Regions from separate parts of the Escherichia sp. MAL-1 genome, predicted to be linked through region 2. Evidence: predicted binding sites of a transcription regulator. Region 2 holds the regulator's gene; the other holds the start of a gene.
The links. The regulator LexA, encoded in region 2, represses DNA repair genes until DNA is damaged. The targets are predictions, from matches to a motif close to TNCTGTATGTACATACAGNA.
Positions count from the first base shown of each region.

Region 1: a site for LexA is predicted at 5,343-5,362, ahead of sbmC (DNA gyrase inhibitor SbmC). Genes of this name have one in related genera too.

Region 1 covers NZ_CM129609.1:1,876,782-1,884,701, forward strand. The annotation lists gene plaP (putrescine/proton symporter PlaP) at 1-935, shown strand, start outside; gene tsuA (thiosulfate utilization transporter TsuA/YeeE) at 1,114-2,172, shown strand; gene tsuB (thiosulfate utilization sulfurtransferase TsuB/YeeD) at 2,186-2,413, shown strand; gene sbcB (exodeoxyribonuclease I) at 2,456-3,883, opposite strand; gene dacD (serine-type D-Ala-D-Ala carboxypeptidase DacD) at 4,092-5,258, shown strand; gene sbmC (DNA gyrase inhibitor SbmC) at 5,377-5,850, shown strand; partial or broken gene ACU8XX_RS09025 (FUSC family protein) at 6,048-6,875, shown strand; gene istA (IS21-like element ISEc12 family transposase) at 7,064-7,920, shown strand, end outside.
Region 2 covers NZ_CM129609.1:4,571,533-4,579,452, reverse strand. The annotation lists partial or broken gene ACU8XX_RS22895 (SopA family protein) at 1-41, shown strand, start outside; gene ubiC (chorismate lyase) at 264-761, shown strand; gene ubiA (4-hydroxybenzoate octaprenyltransferase) at 774-1,646, shown strand; gene plsB (glycerol-3-phosphate 1-O-acyltransferase PlsB) at 1,801-4,224, opposite strand; gene dgkA (diacylglycerol kinase) at 4,395-4,763, shown strand; gene lexA (transcriptional repressor LexA) at 4,873-5,481, shown strand; gene dinF (MATE family efflux transporter DinF) at 5,554-6,879, shown strand; gene ACU8XX_RS22860 (CsbD family protein) at 6,995-7,204, shown strand; gene zur (zinc uptake transcriptional repressor Zur) at 7,246-7,761, opposite strand.

The DNA.
Region 1 (7,920 bases), 2.2 Mb from region 2:
CCGCCTTTAACCTGCGTAGTCTGAAATCCGTAGCGAACTTCAACACTGTAATCGTCGTGTTGCAGGTAGTGCTGATCGCGGTGATTCTGGGCATGGTTGTTTATGGCGTATTTGAAGGTGAAGGCGCTGGTACGCTGGCGAGCACTCGTCCATTCTGGTCTGGCGATGCGCATGTTATCCCGATGATTACCGGGGCGACAATCCTGTGCTTCTCCTTTACCGGCTTTGACGGCATCAGCAACCTGTCGGAAGAAACCAAAGATGCAGAGCGCGTGATCCCGCGTGCGATTTTCCTGACCGCGCTGATCGGCGGCATGATCTTCATCTTTGCAACTTACTTCCTGCAGCTGTACTTCCCGGATATCTCTCGCTTTAAAGATCCGGATGCGTCACAGCCTGAAATCATGCTGTACGTTGCGGGTAAAGCGTTCCAGGTTGGCGCGCTGATCTTCTCCACCATTACCGTACTGGCGTCCGGTATGGCGGCGCATGCAGGCGTAGCGCGTCTGATGTACGTAATGGGTCGTGACGGCGTATTCCCGAAAAGCTTCTTCGGTTATGTACACCCGAAATGGCGTACTCCGGCGATGAACATCATCCTGGTTGGCGCGATTGCCCTGCTGGCAATCAACTTCGACCTGGTAATGGCAACGGCGCTGATTAACTTTGGTGCGCTGGTGGCGTTCACTTTCGTTAACCTGTCGGTCATCTCGCAGTTCTGGATCCGTGAGAAGCGTAACAAGACGCTGAAAGATCACTTCCAGTATCTGTTCCTGCCGATGTGTGGTGCGCTGACCGTTGGTGCGCTGTGGGTTAACCTGGAAGAAAGCTCAATGGTTCTGGGTCTGATCTGGGCTGCTATCGGTCTGATTTACCTGGCTTGCGTCACCAAGAGCTTCCGTAATCCGGTTCCGCAGTACGAAGACGTAGCATAATCATCTTTTCTAATAATAAACCGGAGTCGAATGAACATTTGGCTCCGGTTTTTTTATTCTTTTGTATCGAACTCCTCATTAATAACCATTTGTTCTAATTTAGAGAATTTGGTTATTGGTCTGCATTCCACCAGTCATGAATAATTTCCTCATTAACATTCATCTGGTTAATTAATTTATGTTTTCAATGATATTAAGCGGGCTAATTTGTGGTGCTCTGCTGGGATTTGTCATGCAGCGTGGGCGTTTTTGCCTGACAGGTGGTTTTCGCGATATGTATATCGTGAAAAATAATCGCATGTTTTACGCCTTGCTGATTGCAATTTCGGTACAAAGCGTGGGGGTTTTTGCGTTAATTCAGGCGGGCCTACTGACTTACGAAGCCGGGGCGTTCCCGTGGCTTGGTACTGTTATAGGTGGGTATATCTTCGGGCTGGGAATTGTTCTGGCGGGTGGATGTGCCACCGGGACCTGGTATCGCGCGGGTGAGGGATTGATCGGCAGTTGGATCGCGCTTTTCACTTATATGGTGATGAGTGCGGTGATGCGTTCTCCACATGCCAGTGGTTTAAATCAAACCTTGCAGCACTACAGTACTGAACATAACTCTATTGCTGAGACTTTTAATTTGTCTGTGTGGCCGTTGGTTGCCGTTTTGCTGGTGATAACGCTCTGGGTGGTGATGAAAGAGTTGAAGAAGCCAAAACTCAAAGTCGCGACCTTACCGCCGCGCCGAACCGGGATCGCTCATATTCTGTTTGAAAAACGCTGGCATCCCTTTGTCACTGCTGTACTCATCGGTTTGATTGCGCTTTTAGCCTGGCCCCTGAGTGAAGCAACCGGACGCATGTTTGGGTTAGGAATCACTTCCCCAACGGCCAATATTCTGCAATTTCTGGTCGCGGGTGACATGAAATACATTAACTGGGGCGTTTTCCTGGTGTTAGGGATCTTCGTGGGGTCATTTATTGCAGCCAAAGCGAGCCGTGAGTTCCGCGTTCGCGCAGCTGATGCACAAACAACATTACGTAGCGGGTTAGGTGGTGTACTGATGGGCTTCGGTGCCAGTATTGCAGGTGGTTGCTCTATCGGTAATGGACTGGTTATGACTGCAATGATGACCTGGCAGGGCTGGATTGGCCTTGTATTTATGATTCTCGGAGTCTGGACTGCGTCCTGGCTTGTGTATGTTCGACCGCAGCGTAAGGCGCGACTGGCAACTGCTGCGGCAAATTAAGTAAGGTGTAAAGATGGTGATTAAAAAGCTGGATGTGGTGACGCAGGTCTGTCCGTTTCCACTCATAGAAGCAAAAGCAGCTCTGGCAGAAATGGTCAGCGGCGATGAGTTAGTGATTGAGTTTGATTGCACCCAGGCAACTGAAGCAATCCCACAGTGGGCGGCGGAAGAAGGACATGCCATCACCGATTATCAGCAGATTGGCGATGCAGCGTGGAGCATCACCGTTCAAAAAGCCTGACTCAACATTGTCCTCCGCCGTACCAGCGGCGGAGGCTTCAAATTAGACAATCTCTTCCGCGTACTGCCAAAGTGCTTTTAACAGCGCCACTTTCTCTTTGTCATCGGCATATTGTTGTACCAGCATCTGCAATTCATCAGCATAACCCTGCAAAAACTCTGGCGTGAAGACCTGGCGACGGTGCTCCAGCCAGCGTTGCTGCTCGGCATAATCCAGCGTCCCCGGGAAGTTGCGTGCCCGATAATTGAACAACAGCTTTTCAATCCGTTTATCAACAAAAGTGATATCCAGTGCCGGTAAATTACGCGGCTCGGTTTCCAGCACAATTTTCATTGCTGCACGATCTGCGTCACTGAAAAAGCCGTTATAAAGCTGTGCATCCACGTTATCTGAAGGCGTAAACGGTTCGGCTTCCGCGAATATCGCCACCACTTTTTCGCGCACTTGCGGATTTTCACGCAGAATTTTCAGGTTATCGAGGCAATGCTGACGATTAATTCCCAGTCGGTCGGCATCTTCCGGGCGTAGCGTATTCGCCTGGGCCAGCACCGGACATTTATTGATATGCACCAGCTTAACCGGAACGGCGGCGTTATCGCCAAGATCGGTTTTTGCGGTATATAAACGCTCGCGCAATGTGTCGCTATCCAGTTCCAGTAATGGCGAAATGTCTCCTGCCAAATCCACCATAATTACGGCATTGCGATTTTCAGGATGCCACGCCAGCGGTGCCACCCAGCTGGTATTGCCGCGCCATGCCCCAAACATTCCGGAAACGTGAACCAGGGGTTTCATCTGCGGAACATCAATCAACGCCATCAGTTTGTGTTTATTACGATGGGTAAAGAGATATTCAAACAGACGTGGCTGACGCGTTTTTACCAGTTTCGCCATCGCAATAGTGGCGTACACATCAGCCATCGCATCGTGGGCGTTGCTATGTTCAATTCCATTCGCTTTGGTTAAATGCTCAAGGCGAAAGCTCGGTAGACCGTCATCATTTTCAGGCCAGTTTATTCCTTCCGGGCGCAGGGCATAACAGGCACGCATAACATCCAGTAAATCCCAGCGCGAGTTATCATGCTGCCAGCTCCAGGCGTAAGGATCGTAGAAATTACGATAAAAAACGTTGCGTGTGACTTCGTCGTCGAAACGCACATTGTTGTAGCCCAGAATACAGGTCTTCGGTACGGTAAAAAGCGAGTGAATACGGGCGGCAAACGCGGCTTCGTTTTCTCCTTTCGCCCGTGCTTCCTGCGGGGTAATACCGGTAATTAATACGGCTCCTGGCTGGGGTAAATAGTCATCAGCGGGCTTGCAGTAAAAGACTTCGGGTTCGCCGATGACATTGAATTCGCTATCGGTGCGAATGGCTGCGAACTGTGCAGGGCGATCTAACGCGGGGTGCGTGCCAAAGGTTTCGTAATCGTGAAACAAAAAGGTAGATTGTTGCTTACCGTCATTCATCATTAGGTTAAATCCGTTATTTCTGCTGTCTGCCAGAGTATCAAATATCACCGTGCTAATCAGCTTTAGCGCCACAATTTGGCAGCGAGTGGCAACAGATCATGTCAGATAAAAATGAGAGGGTAGTCACATTTTCTTGCACTTTATTCCAGCCAGTTCATAAGTATTTCCGTAAAAAGAACAGCTATTTGAAACTCCTGAGGGTTTGCTGTTGAAACGCCGTCTTATTATTGCTGCTTCTTTGTTCGTTTTTAACTTATCGTCTGGTTTTGCGGCGGAAAACATTCCTTTTTCACCTCAGCCTCCAGAGATTCATGCCGGGTCCTGGGTATTGATGGATTACACCACCGGTCAGATCCTCACCGCGGGTAATGAGCATCAACAGCGCAATCCCGCCAGCCTGACAAAGCTGATGACGGGTTATGTCGTGGATCGCGCTATCGATAGTCATCGCATTACGCCAGACGATATTGTCACCGTGGGGCGCGATGCGTGGGCGAAAGATAATCCGGTGTTTGTCGGTTCTTCACTGATGTTTTTGAAAGAGGGCGATCGCGTATCGGTACGTGATTTAAGCCGTGGTTTAATTGTGGATTCCGGAAATGACGCTTGTGTTGCTCTGGCTGACTATATTGCCGGTGGGCAACGGCAGTTTGTTGAAATGATGAACAACTATGCCGAGAAGCTGCATCTCAAGGATACGCATTTTGAAACAGTGCATGGTCTGGATGCACCTGGCCAGCATAGCTCGGCTTATGATTTAGCTGTGCTTTCTCGTGCTATCATCCACGGCGAGCCCGAGTTTTATCATATGTACAGTGAGAAAAGTCTCACCTGGAACGGTATCACCCAGCAAAACCGTAACGGGTTGTTGTGGGATAAAACCATGAATGTTGACGGCCTGAAAACGGGTCATACTTCTGGTGCCGGGTTTAATCTCATTGCTTCGGCTGTAGATGGGCAGCGTCGTCTCATTGCAGTGGTAATGGGGGCTGACAGTGCAAAAGGTCGTGAGGAAGAGGCAAGAAAATTACTGCGTTGGGGGCAACAAAACTTTACTACGGTGCAAATTTTGCACCGTGGGAAAAAGGTCGGAACGGAACGCATCTGGTATGGCGATAAAGAAAATATCGACCTGGGAACGGAACAAGAGTTCTGGATGGTGCTACCGAAAGCCGAAATTCCACATATCAAAGCCAAATATACCCTTGATGGTAAAGAACTCACCGCGCCAATTAGCGCCCATCAGCGGGTAGGGGAAATTGAACTTTACGACCGTGATAAACAGGTGGCGCACTGGCCGCTGGTTACCCTGGAATCTGTCGGGGAAGGCAGCATGTTTTCTCGCCTGAGTGATTATTTCCACCATAAGGCCTGACCTTTCTTTTGCAGCAGACTGGCAGGAGTGCGAGTCTGCTCGCATAATCAACACTCATTCCTTGTGGTTTTAATTTTGCAACTATACTGTATATAAAAACAGTATCAATGGAGGCGTCATGAACTACGAGATTAAGCAGGAAGAGAAACGTACCGTTGCAGGTTTCCATCTCGTTGGCCCGTGGGAACAGACGGTAAAGAAAGGCTTTGAGCAGTTGATGATGTGGGTAGATAGCAAAAATATTGTGCCGAAGGAGTGGGTTGCTGTCTATTACGACAATCCAGATGAAACACCCGCCGAAAAATTACGCTGCGACACCGTCGTGACGGTGCCGGGTTACTTTACGCTTCCCGAAAACAGTGAGGGCGTCATTCTGACAGAAATTACAGGTGGTCAGTATGCGGTGGCGGTAGCTCGTGTAGTCGGTGATGATTTTGCTAAACCCTGGTATCAGTTCTTTAATAGTCTCTTGCAGGACAGTGCTTATGAAATGTTACCAAAGCCCTGCTTCGAGGTTTATTTGAACAATGGCGCGGAAGATGGGTACTGGGATATCGAAATGTATGTTGCGGTGCAGCCAAAACATCACTAATTCATCTCAGGGCGGTGTGTTAACGCGATGACCACTCTTTTTTTTGAAAGCGAAAAGAGTAAGATGCGCCTTTCAATTTTTTCGCTCCTGCCGGGAAATTACACTGTTCCCGGTTTGTCCGTCGGATAATTCAGAGGCGCGCCTTCTGGCCGACAGATGAGTTATGAGCGCTTTTAATCTCATTACGGAGTTTCTGCGTGCGTGCCGATAAGTCATTAAGCCCGTTTGAAATCCGGGTATACCGCCATTACCGCATTGTGCATGGTACTCGGGTCGCGCTGGCATTCCTGCTCACTTTTCTCATTATCCGCCTGTTTACTATCCCGGAAAGCACCTGGCCGCTGGTCACCATGGTGGTGATTATGGGGCCAATCTCGTTCTGGGGTAACGTTGTCCCTCGCGCCTTTGAGCGTATTGGCGGTACGGTGTTGGGTTCGATTTTAGGTCTTATCGCTCTGCAACTGGAGTTAATCTCGTTACCGCTGATGTTAGTCTGGTGCGCGGCGGCCATGTTCCTTTGCGGTTGGCTGGCGCTGGGCAAGAAACCGTATCAAGGTTTATTGATTGGGGTGACGCTGGCAATTGTTGTGGGTTCCCCGACAGGTGAAATTGATACGGCGTTATGGCGAAGCGGCGATGTGATCCTCGGCTCTTTACTGGCAATGTTGTTTACCGGTATCTGGCCACAACGGGCGTTCATCCACTGGCGCATTCAACTGGCGAAAAGTCTGACCGAGTATAATCGGGTCTATCAATCTGCATTCTCACCGAACTTACTCGAACGCCCACGTCTGGAAAGCCATCTACAAAAACTCCTGACCGATGCCGTGAAAATGCGTGGACTGATTGCGCCCGCCAGCAAAGAAACCCGTATTCCAAAATCGATATATGAAGGTATCCAGACCATTAACCGCAATCTGGTTTGTATGCTGGAGTTGCAAATCAATGCATACTGGGCCACGCGCCCCAGCCATTTCGTGTTATTGAACGCGCAAAAACTTCGTGATACCCAGCACATGATGCGTATTTTCATGAAAGGAGATCACTCAATAACTTCCATCGAGATCGGGTAATAACATTTGAACAGATCGCTGAATAACATCGATGGAGATCACTTTTGACTCATTTTGTTATTCAGTGATCTCCATCAATGTTATTGGAACTTCACAGGTGTGTTGATCTGTATCTTTTGCCATTCCGGTAAAGGATACCTATGCCAACAGTTCCAATTTCTATGAGAAAACTTAAAGAAATTCTTAGGCTTAAATACGGTGTTGGACTCAGCCATCGACAAATTGGTCGTAGTCTTGCAATCTCCCCTTCCGTTGTATCCAGATATGCTAATCGGGCGGCTCAACTTGGCATAAAGCAGTGGCCCTTACCTACAGGATGGGATGATACAAAACTAAAACATGCGTTCCTTCAGACCCAGGTTAAGATGAAGAAGCACTCTCTGCCTGACTGGGCTACAGTACACCGGGAACTGCGTAATAAATGCGTGACGCTGCAGCTACTCTGGGAAGAATACTGTGAGCGTAATCCAGGCGGTTTTTACAGCTATAACCATTACTGCCGGATGTACCGTGAATGGCTCAAAACCACTTCACCATCAATGCGTCAGGTACATAAAGCTGGCGAAAAACTTTTCGTTGATTACTGTGGACCTACCGTTGGCGTTACCGACCCTGAGACCGGAGAAATAAGAACTGCTCAGGTCATCGTAGCTGTTCTCGGGGCATCAAGTTACACATGGGCAGAGGCCACCTGGTCTCAGCAGCTTGAAGACTGGGTGATGAGTCATGTTCGCTGCTTCCAGTGGTTGGGTGGCGTTCCTGAACTTGTTGTTCCGGACAATCTGAAAAGCGCCACATCCAGGGCATGTAAGTATGATCCTGACGTTAACCCTACCTACCAGCAGATGCTTGAGCATTATAATGTCGCAGTTTTGCCTGCGCGGCCACGTAAACCGAAAGATAAAGCCAAAGCTGAAGTTGGCGTTCAGGTTGTTGAACGCTGGATCATGGCCCGAATCAGGCATGAGATCTTCTACAGCCTTGCATCGCTTAATCA
Region 2 (7,920 bases):
CGAGTTGGCGAGCTCATCGTATAATGAATAAGGGTGTTTAAGTAAAGGAAAACATCACCGTTCCTGGCATCCTGGACGGTGATGCCCCTACGGTTGCCCTCGCCAGCACGGGCATCGGTAAAGCGTAAGGTTCAACATCGTTTTACCACTTCATGCGATTGTTGCGTTTTTGTTGCGTATTAGATCACTTAATTTGCTTTACATCTCCCGTAAACACTTTTCTGCGATACAATGCCTTTACGTTATGTAACGGAGAGTTCGGCATGTCACACCCCGCGTTAACGCAACTGCGTGCGCTGCGCTATTTTAAAGAGATCCCTGCCCTGGATCCGCAACTGCTCGACTGGCTGTTGCTGGAGGATTCCATGACAAAACGTTTTGAACAGCAGGGAAAAACGGTAAGCGTGACGATGATCCGCGAAGGGTTTGTCGAGCAGAATGAAATCCCCGAAGAACTGCCGCTGCTGCCGAAAGAGTCTCGTTACTGGTTACGTGAAATTTTGTTATGTGCCGATGGTGAACCGTGGCTTGCCGGTCGTACCGTCGTTCCTGTGTCAACGTTAAGCGGGCCGGAGCTGGCGTTACAAAAATTGGGTAAAACGCCGTTAGGACGCTATCTGTTCACATCATCGACATTAACCCGGGACTTTATTGAGATAGGCCGTGATGCCGGGCTGTGGGGGCGACGTTCCCGCCTGCGATTAAGCGGTAAACCGCTGTTGCTAACAGAACTGTTTTTACCGGCGTCACCGTTGTACTAAGAGGAAAAAAATATGGAGTGGAGTCTGACGCAGAATAAGCTGCTGGCGTTTCATCGCTTAATGCGTACGGATAAGCCAATTGGCGCGTTACTGCTGCTCTGGCCAACATTATGGGCGTTGTGGGTGGCGACACCGGGCGTTCCCCAGCTCTGGATCCTGGCGGTGTTTGTCGCGGGTGTCTGGCTGATGCGCGCTGCCGGATGTGTGGTGAATGATTATGCTGACCGCAAGTTTGATGGTCATGTTAAGCGCACGGCGAACCGACCACTTCCCAGCGGCGCGGTAACAGAGAAAGAGGCGCGCGCGCTGTTTGTCGTGCTGGTACTGATTTCGTTTTTACTGGTGCTGACGCTGAATACGATGACCATTCTGTTGTCGATTGCCGCGCTAGCGCTGGCGTGGGTGTACCCGTTTATGAAGCGGTATACCCATCTACCGCAAGTGGTGCTGGGCGCGGCGTTTGGCTGGTCGATTCCAATGGCTTTTGCCGCTGTGAGTGAGTCGGTGCCATTGAGTTGCTGGTTAATGTTCCTCGCCAATATTCTCTGGGCGGTGGCTTACGACACGCAGTATGCGATGGTTGACCGCGATGATGATGTGAAGATTGGCATTAAATCCACCGCAATCCTGTTCGGCCAATACGATAAATTGATTATTGGTATTTTGCAGATTGGCGTACTGGCGCTGATGGCGATCATCGGTGAGTTAAATGGCTTAGGCTGGGGATATTACTGGTCAATTCTGGTGGCTGGCGCGCTGTTTGTTTATCAACAAAAACTGATTGCCAACCGCGAGCGTGAAGCCTGCTTTAAAGCATTTATGAATAATAACTATGTTGGTCTGGTACTGTTTTTAGGGCTGGCAATGAGTTACTGGCATTTCTGATGATGTAAAAAAGCCGGATGATCATCCGGCTTTCTTCTGGGTTGCCTGATGCGCTGCGCTTCTCAGGCCTACACAACAGATCGCAATTTATTGAATTTGCAGATCATGGTAAGCCGGATAAGGCGTTTTCGCCGCATCCGGCAATTCTCTCTGATTACCCTTCGCCCTGCGTCGCACTCTCAATCGTCAAACGCACGTCTGATGTAATCAACTCCGCCAGTAACTGATAAACCTTCATCGTTTCTGCCGGTTCGGCGTCGCCGCTATCGCTGATATACCCTTCATCACGCAGCGTCAGCACCAGAGAACTGAACACCGCCTTGTCGAAGAACTCCGGCGCGTTGATGCCGTGCAGCACGGAGAGACGTTGCGCGACAGTGCGGCTCTCTTTCTCCAGCGTACCGCGGTTAATCGACGGGTTGGCGCTCAACAGCCAGAAGGTAATGGCATAACGTTGCAGCGTTTCGCGCGCGCCTGCGGCCAGCAGCTGTAGTGTGCGAGAATGCGCCGGGTTGATATGCAACTCATCATCTTGCAGGGTAATCAGCCCCTGACGTTGCATCTCATTTGCCAGCGCATCGATAACGTCCGGCAACTCGTCGCGATCCCAGCGCAGGAACAGCTCCGCTTTCAGCATTGGGTAAAGCACATTGACGTGCTCCATCAATACGTCGCGGGAGATGTGGCGATGCTGGGTGACAATTGCCGCCATCAGCGAAGGCAGCACCAACATATGCGCAATGTTGTTGCGATAGTAGGTCATCAACACCGCTTGCTCGCGCGGCAGAATGATGATGTCGCCGATTGTGTCTTTCTCGACTTCAAACTTGTTCATTTGCAGCGCGTGATCGATAAGCTCGCTGGCGCTGGCTGAAGGAACGGTAGAGTCCGTGGAGTAAGGTACGTTGCGCATCAGATCCAGGTAGCAGTTGAGTTGCTCGGTTAACTGCTCGCGGGTGAGTGAGCGCTGACGTGACGCCAGAAGCGCAGTACAGCACAGGTTCATGGCGTTTGCCGCGCCTGCGTTGTTAATGCGTACCATCAGATCGGCAGCAATATTATTGACCGTCGGCGTTAACCATGCCGGACGCACCGCTTCGATGGGATCGATAGATTCACGCCAGTCTGGTACGTGCTGGTTAAGGTAGGTCATCAACGGCATTGGTTCACCGAAGTTGACGTAACCCTGACCGAGATTACGCAGCTTGCTTAAACCGCGCAGCATCTGCGGCAGGCTCTCTTTCTCTTTCGTCGCGCCGCGCAGTTCTTTGGCGTAAGTACCCACTTCCATGACGTGCTCATAACCGATGTAGATCGGAATCAGCGTAATCGGACGCGTGCCGCCACGCAGCATCGCCTGAATGGTCATCGACAGCGTACCGGTTTTCGGATCCAGCAAACGCCCCGTGCGGGAACGACCGCCTTCCACGAAGTACTCGACGGAATAACCACGGCTGAACAGTTCGCCGAGATACTCACGGAAAACGGTGGAATAAAGTTTATTGCCTTTAAAAGTACGGCGAATAAAGAACGCCCCCAGACGGCGGAAAATCGGCCCGGCCGGCCAGAAGTTCAGGTTGATCCCAGCGGCGATATGCGGCGGCACCAGCCCCTGGTGATACAGCACGTAAGAAAGCAGCAGGTAGTCCATGTGGCTGCGGTGGCAAGGCACATATACCAGCTCATGACCGTCGTGGGCCAGCTGGCGAACGCGCTCGGCGTTATGGACGTTGATGCCCTGGTAAAGGCGGTTCCAGGTGAAGCCCAGAATACGGTCAGTCAGGCGAATCATCTCGTAAGAGAAATTCGCCGCAATCTCTTCCATCAGCGCAATCGCGTTCTGCTGCGCTTTTTCATGGGAGATTTTTTTGCTGCGCGCTTCATCTTCTACCGCTTTGGCAATGGCGCGGGAGGCGAGCAGCTTATTAAACAGATCCTGACGAGCAGGCAGACGTGGGCCCACAGCAGCCAGACGTTGACGGGCAAAGTGCATACGCGCCACGCGCGCCAGTTTCTGTGCGATAGTTTTATCCGTGCCGTGTTCATCCGCCATACGGCGCAGCGAAACTGACGGCGAGAAACGCACAAAACTGTCGCGACCGAGCCACAGTACGGCGAAAAATTTCTGTACGCCGTTAAGCATACGCAGCGGCGGGTTTACTTCGCCTTTTTCACGCCCCGGCGCGCGACCAAACATCACCGATACTGGCACCATCTGCACATCCAGATTTGGGTTGCTACGGTGCAAATCGAGATAGTCGTGGAACAGCTTAATAGACTCTTCTTTCGGCGTGTAATAGGTGAATACACGCGGCCCGCCGTGAATGAACACATAGCGCGGCAGTAGCGTGCCGTCGATTTCCAGCGGCTCTAACGGGTCAGGCAAGTCATGAGCCAGACACTGGGCGCGTAACGTCAGCAAATCTGCTTTCGAGTTGTACGGTAAAACGTACATAATTGGACGAGAGGTATCCAGCCCCAGTTCCGGGGCAGGATCTGCCGGAATAGACTTGCTTTTTACCAGGATGCTTAATGGTAAATTCAGTAATTTGTAGTAAATTCGTGGCCAGCCGGACATAAACGATGTAAAGCCTCTGGTTAATAATGCAAATGCGCGGCAAGGATAGCAGAAAGTCATGGGAAATTCTGTGGTATCCGCTCATGTTTCGCGCAGCGTTACGCAAACCCGAATCATCGGATTTAACGGTACACTGATATTGACGCTCATAATGTAAAAAGGTTCTTTCAATGGCCAATAATACCACTGGATTCACCCGAATTATCAAAGCTGCTGGCTATTCCTGGAAAGGTTTACGCGCTGCATGGATCAACGAAGCGGCATTCCGTCAGGAAGGCGTAGCGGTATTGTTGGCGGTGGTCATCGCCTGCTGGCTGGATGTGGACGCAATTACCCGCGTGCTGCTTATCAGCTCCGTGATGCTGGTGATGATTGTGGAAATCCTCAATAGCGCCATCGAAGCAGTGGTTGACCGAATTGGCTCTGAATACCATGAGCTTTCCGGACGCGCTAAAGATATGGGATCCGCCGCGGTGCTGATTGCGATTATCGTCGCCGTGATAACCTGGTGCATCCTGTTATGGTCGCATTTTGGATAACCCTTCCAGATTTCGATAAATCTCTGGTTTATTGTGCAGTTTATGGTTCCAAAATCGCCTTTTGCTGTATATACTCACAGCATAACTGTATATACACCCAGGGGGCGGAATGAAAGCGTTAACGGCCAGGCAACAAGAGGTGTTTGATCTCATCCGTGATCACATCAGCCAGACAGGTATGCCGCCGACGCGTGCGGAAATCGCGCAGCGTTTGGGGTTCCGTTCCCCAAACGCGGCTGAAGAACATCTGAAGGCGCTGGCACGCAAAGGCGTTATTGAAATTGTTTCCGGCGCATCACGCGGGATTCGTCTGTTGCAGGAAGAGGAAGAAGGGTTGCCGCTGGTAGGTCGTGTGGCTGCCGGTGAACCGCTTCTGGCGCAACAGCATATTGAAGGTCATTATCAGGTCGATCCTTCCTTGTTCAAGCCGAATGCTGATTTCCTGCTGCGCGTCAGCGGGATGTCGATGAAAGATATCGGCATTATGGATGGTGACTTGCTGGCAGTGCATAAAACTCAGGATGTACGTAACGGTCAGGTCGTTGTCGCACGTATTGATGACGAAGTTACCGTTAAGCGCCTGAAAAAACAGGGCAATAAAGTCGAACTGTTGCCAGAAAATAGCGAGTTTAAACCAATTGTCGTTGACCTTCGTCAGCAGAGCTTCACCATTGAAGGGCTGGCGGTTGGGGTTATTCGCAACGGCGACTGGCTGTAACATATCTCTGAGACCGCGATGCCGCCAGGCGTCGCGGTTTGTTTTTCATCTCTCTTCATCAGGCTTGTCTGCATGGCATTCCTCACTTCATCTGATAAAGCACTCTGGCATCTCGCCTTACCCATGATTTTCTCCAATATCACCGTTCCGTTGCTGGGACTGGTCGATACGGCGGTAATTGGTCATCTTGATAGCCCGGTTTATTTGGGCGGCGTGGCGGTTGGTGCAACGGCGACCAGCTTTCTCTTTATGCTGTTGCTGTTTTTACGCATGAGCACCACCGGGCTGACTGCGCAGGCTTATGGTGCCAAAAATCCTCAGGCATTAGCCCGTGCGCTGGTGCAACCGTTGCTGTTGGCGTTGGGGGCTGGGGCGTTAATTGCGCTGCTGCGTACACCGATTATCGATCTGGCTCTGCATATTGTTGGCGGTAGTGAAGCAGTCCTGGAACAGGCGCGGCGCTTTCTTGAAATCCGCTGGTTAAGCGCACCGGCGTCGCTGGCGAATCTGGTATTACTCGGTTGGTTACTCGGCGTGCAATATGCCCGTGCGCCAGTAATTTTGTTAGTGGTCGGCAATATCCTCAACATTGTGCTGGATGTCTGGCTAGTGATGGGGCTGCATATGAACGTGCAGGGCGCGGCGCTGGCGACGGTTATTGCGGAATATGCAACATTGCTGATTGGTCTGCTAATGGTGCGTAAAATCCTCAAACTACGCGGAATTTCCGGCGAAATGCTGAAAACTGCCTGGCGAGGAAACTTCCGTCGCTTGCTGGCGCTTAACCGCGATATCATGCTGCGTTCGCTGTTGTTGCAACTCTGTTTCGGCGCGATCACCGTACTTGGTGCGCGACTGGGGAGTGACATTATCGCTGTTAACGCGGTTCTGATGACGCTACTCACCTTTACCGCCTATGCGCTTGATGGTTTTGCCTACGCGGTTGAAGCGCACTCCGGTCAGGCATACGGTGCGCGCGACGGTAGCCAGTTGCTGGATGTATGGCGGGCAGCGTGCCGCCAGTCGGGGATTGTAGCGTTACTGTTTTCGGTGGTTTATTTGCTGGCAGGGGAACACATCATTGCGTTGCTGACGTCGTTAACCCAGATTCAGCAGCTGGCTGACCGCTATCTTATCTGGCAGGTGATTTTGCCGTTGGTTGGCGTCTGGTGTTATCTGCTGGACGGCATGTTTATAGGCGCAACGCGTGCCGCCGAAATGCGTAACAGTATGGCGGTGGCCGCCGCAGGTTTTGCGCTGACGCTCCTTACGCTGCCGTGGCTGGGTAATCATGGTTTGTGGCTGGCATTAACCGTCTTTCTGGCGTTGCGCGGGCTTTCTCTGGCGGCTATCTGGCGGCGTCACTGGCGTAACGGTACCTGGTTTGCCGCAACGTGACGGTTAAAAATTCTGAATAAATTATCCTAAGCCAAATTGCTGACTACACTTAATCTCACGTTCAGAAGAAAAGTGAACGTACTCTCATTCACAACCTAACGATGAGGTCTTGATTATGAATAAAGATGAAGCCGGCGGTAACTGGAAACAGTTTAAAGGTAAAGTGAAAGAGCAATGGGGCAAACTGACCGATGATGATATGACGATCATTGAAGGTAAACGTGATCAACTGGTCGGTAAAATCCAGGAACGTTATGGTTATCAGAAAGATCAGGCAGAAAAAGAGGTCGTGGATTGGGAAACCCGCAATGAATATCGCTGGTAATTAATCCCTCCTGCCCGACGTGTACAAGGATGTACGCCCTCTTAACGCGGTTTCTTTTTCACCTGCACAGAGTGATCATGCTGGCACTGTTCAGGATGACGACACGCTTCCACTTCCACGCATGCCGCACAGAGCCCATGTGCTTCAATCACATTATGCCGCAGGGCAAACCCCATTTTTGCCGCCAGCGTATGCATGATGTCTTCCACGCCTTCTGCACATTCTTCTTTCACCGCGCCGCAGCGATCGCAAATAAACATAGCTGACGTATGGGTGGGCTGGTCGAACAGATGGCAGAGCACATAACTGTTGGTGGATTCCACCTTATGCACAAAACCTTGCTCAAGCAGAAAATCCAGCGCGCGATAAACCGTTGGCGGCTTGGCTTGCGGTTCAGCTTCGCGCAGCAAATCAAGCAGATCATAAGCGCTGATAGCGCCATCCTGCAGACTCATCAGGCGCAACACTTCCAGGCGCTGTGGGGTCAGGCGCACATTACGCTGCGCGCAGATTTTTTCAGCCTGCGCTAATAACTCCTGCGTTGTGGTCTTTTCCATCGGGCACCTCAAAGTGGGGGTTAAGAATGTCCTTACTTTACCATGTTCCAGGAAAAACACCGAGAACCCTTATTGTTGCCGTAATGTTGCTTTTCTGTTTTGTACGTAAGGTGTTGTGTTGCCTGGTCGTACCATTATCAACACGATAATAATTAATAA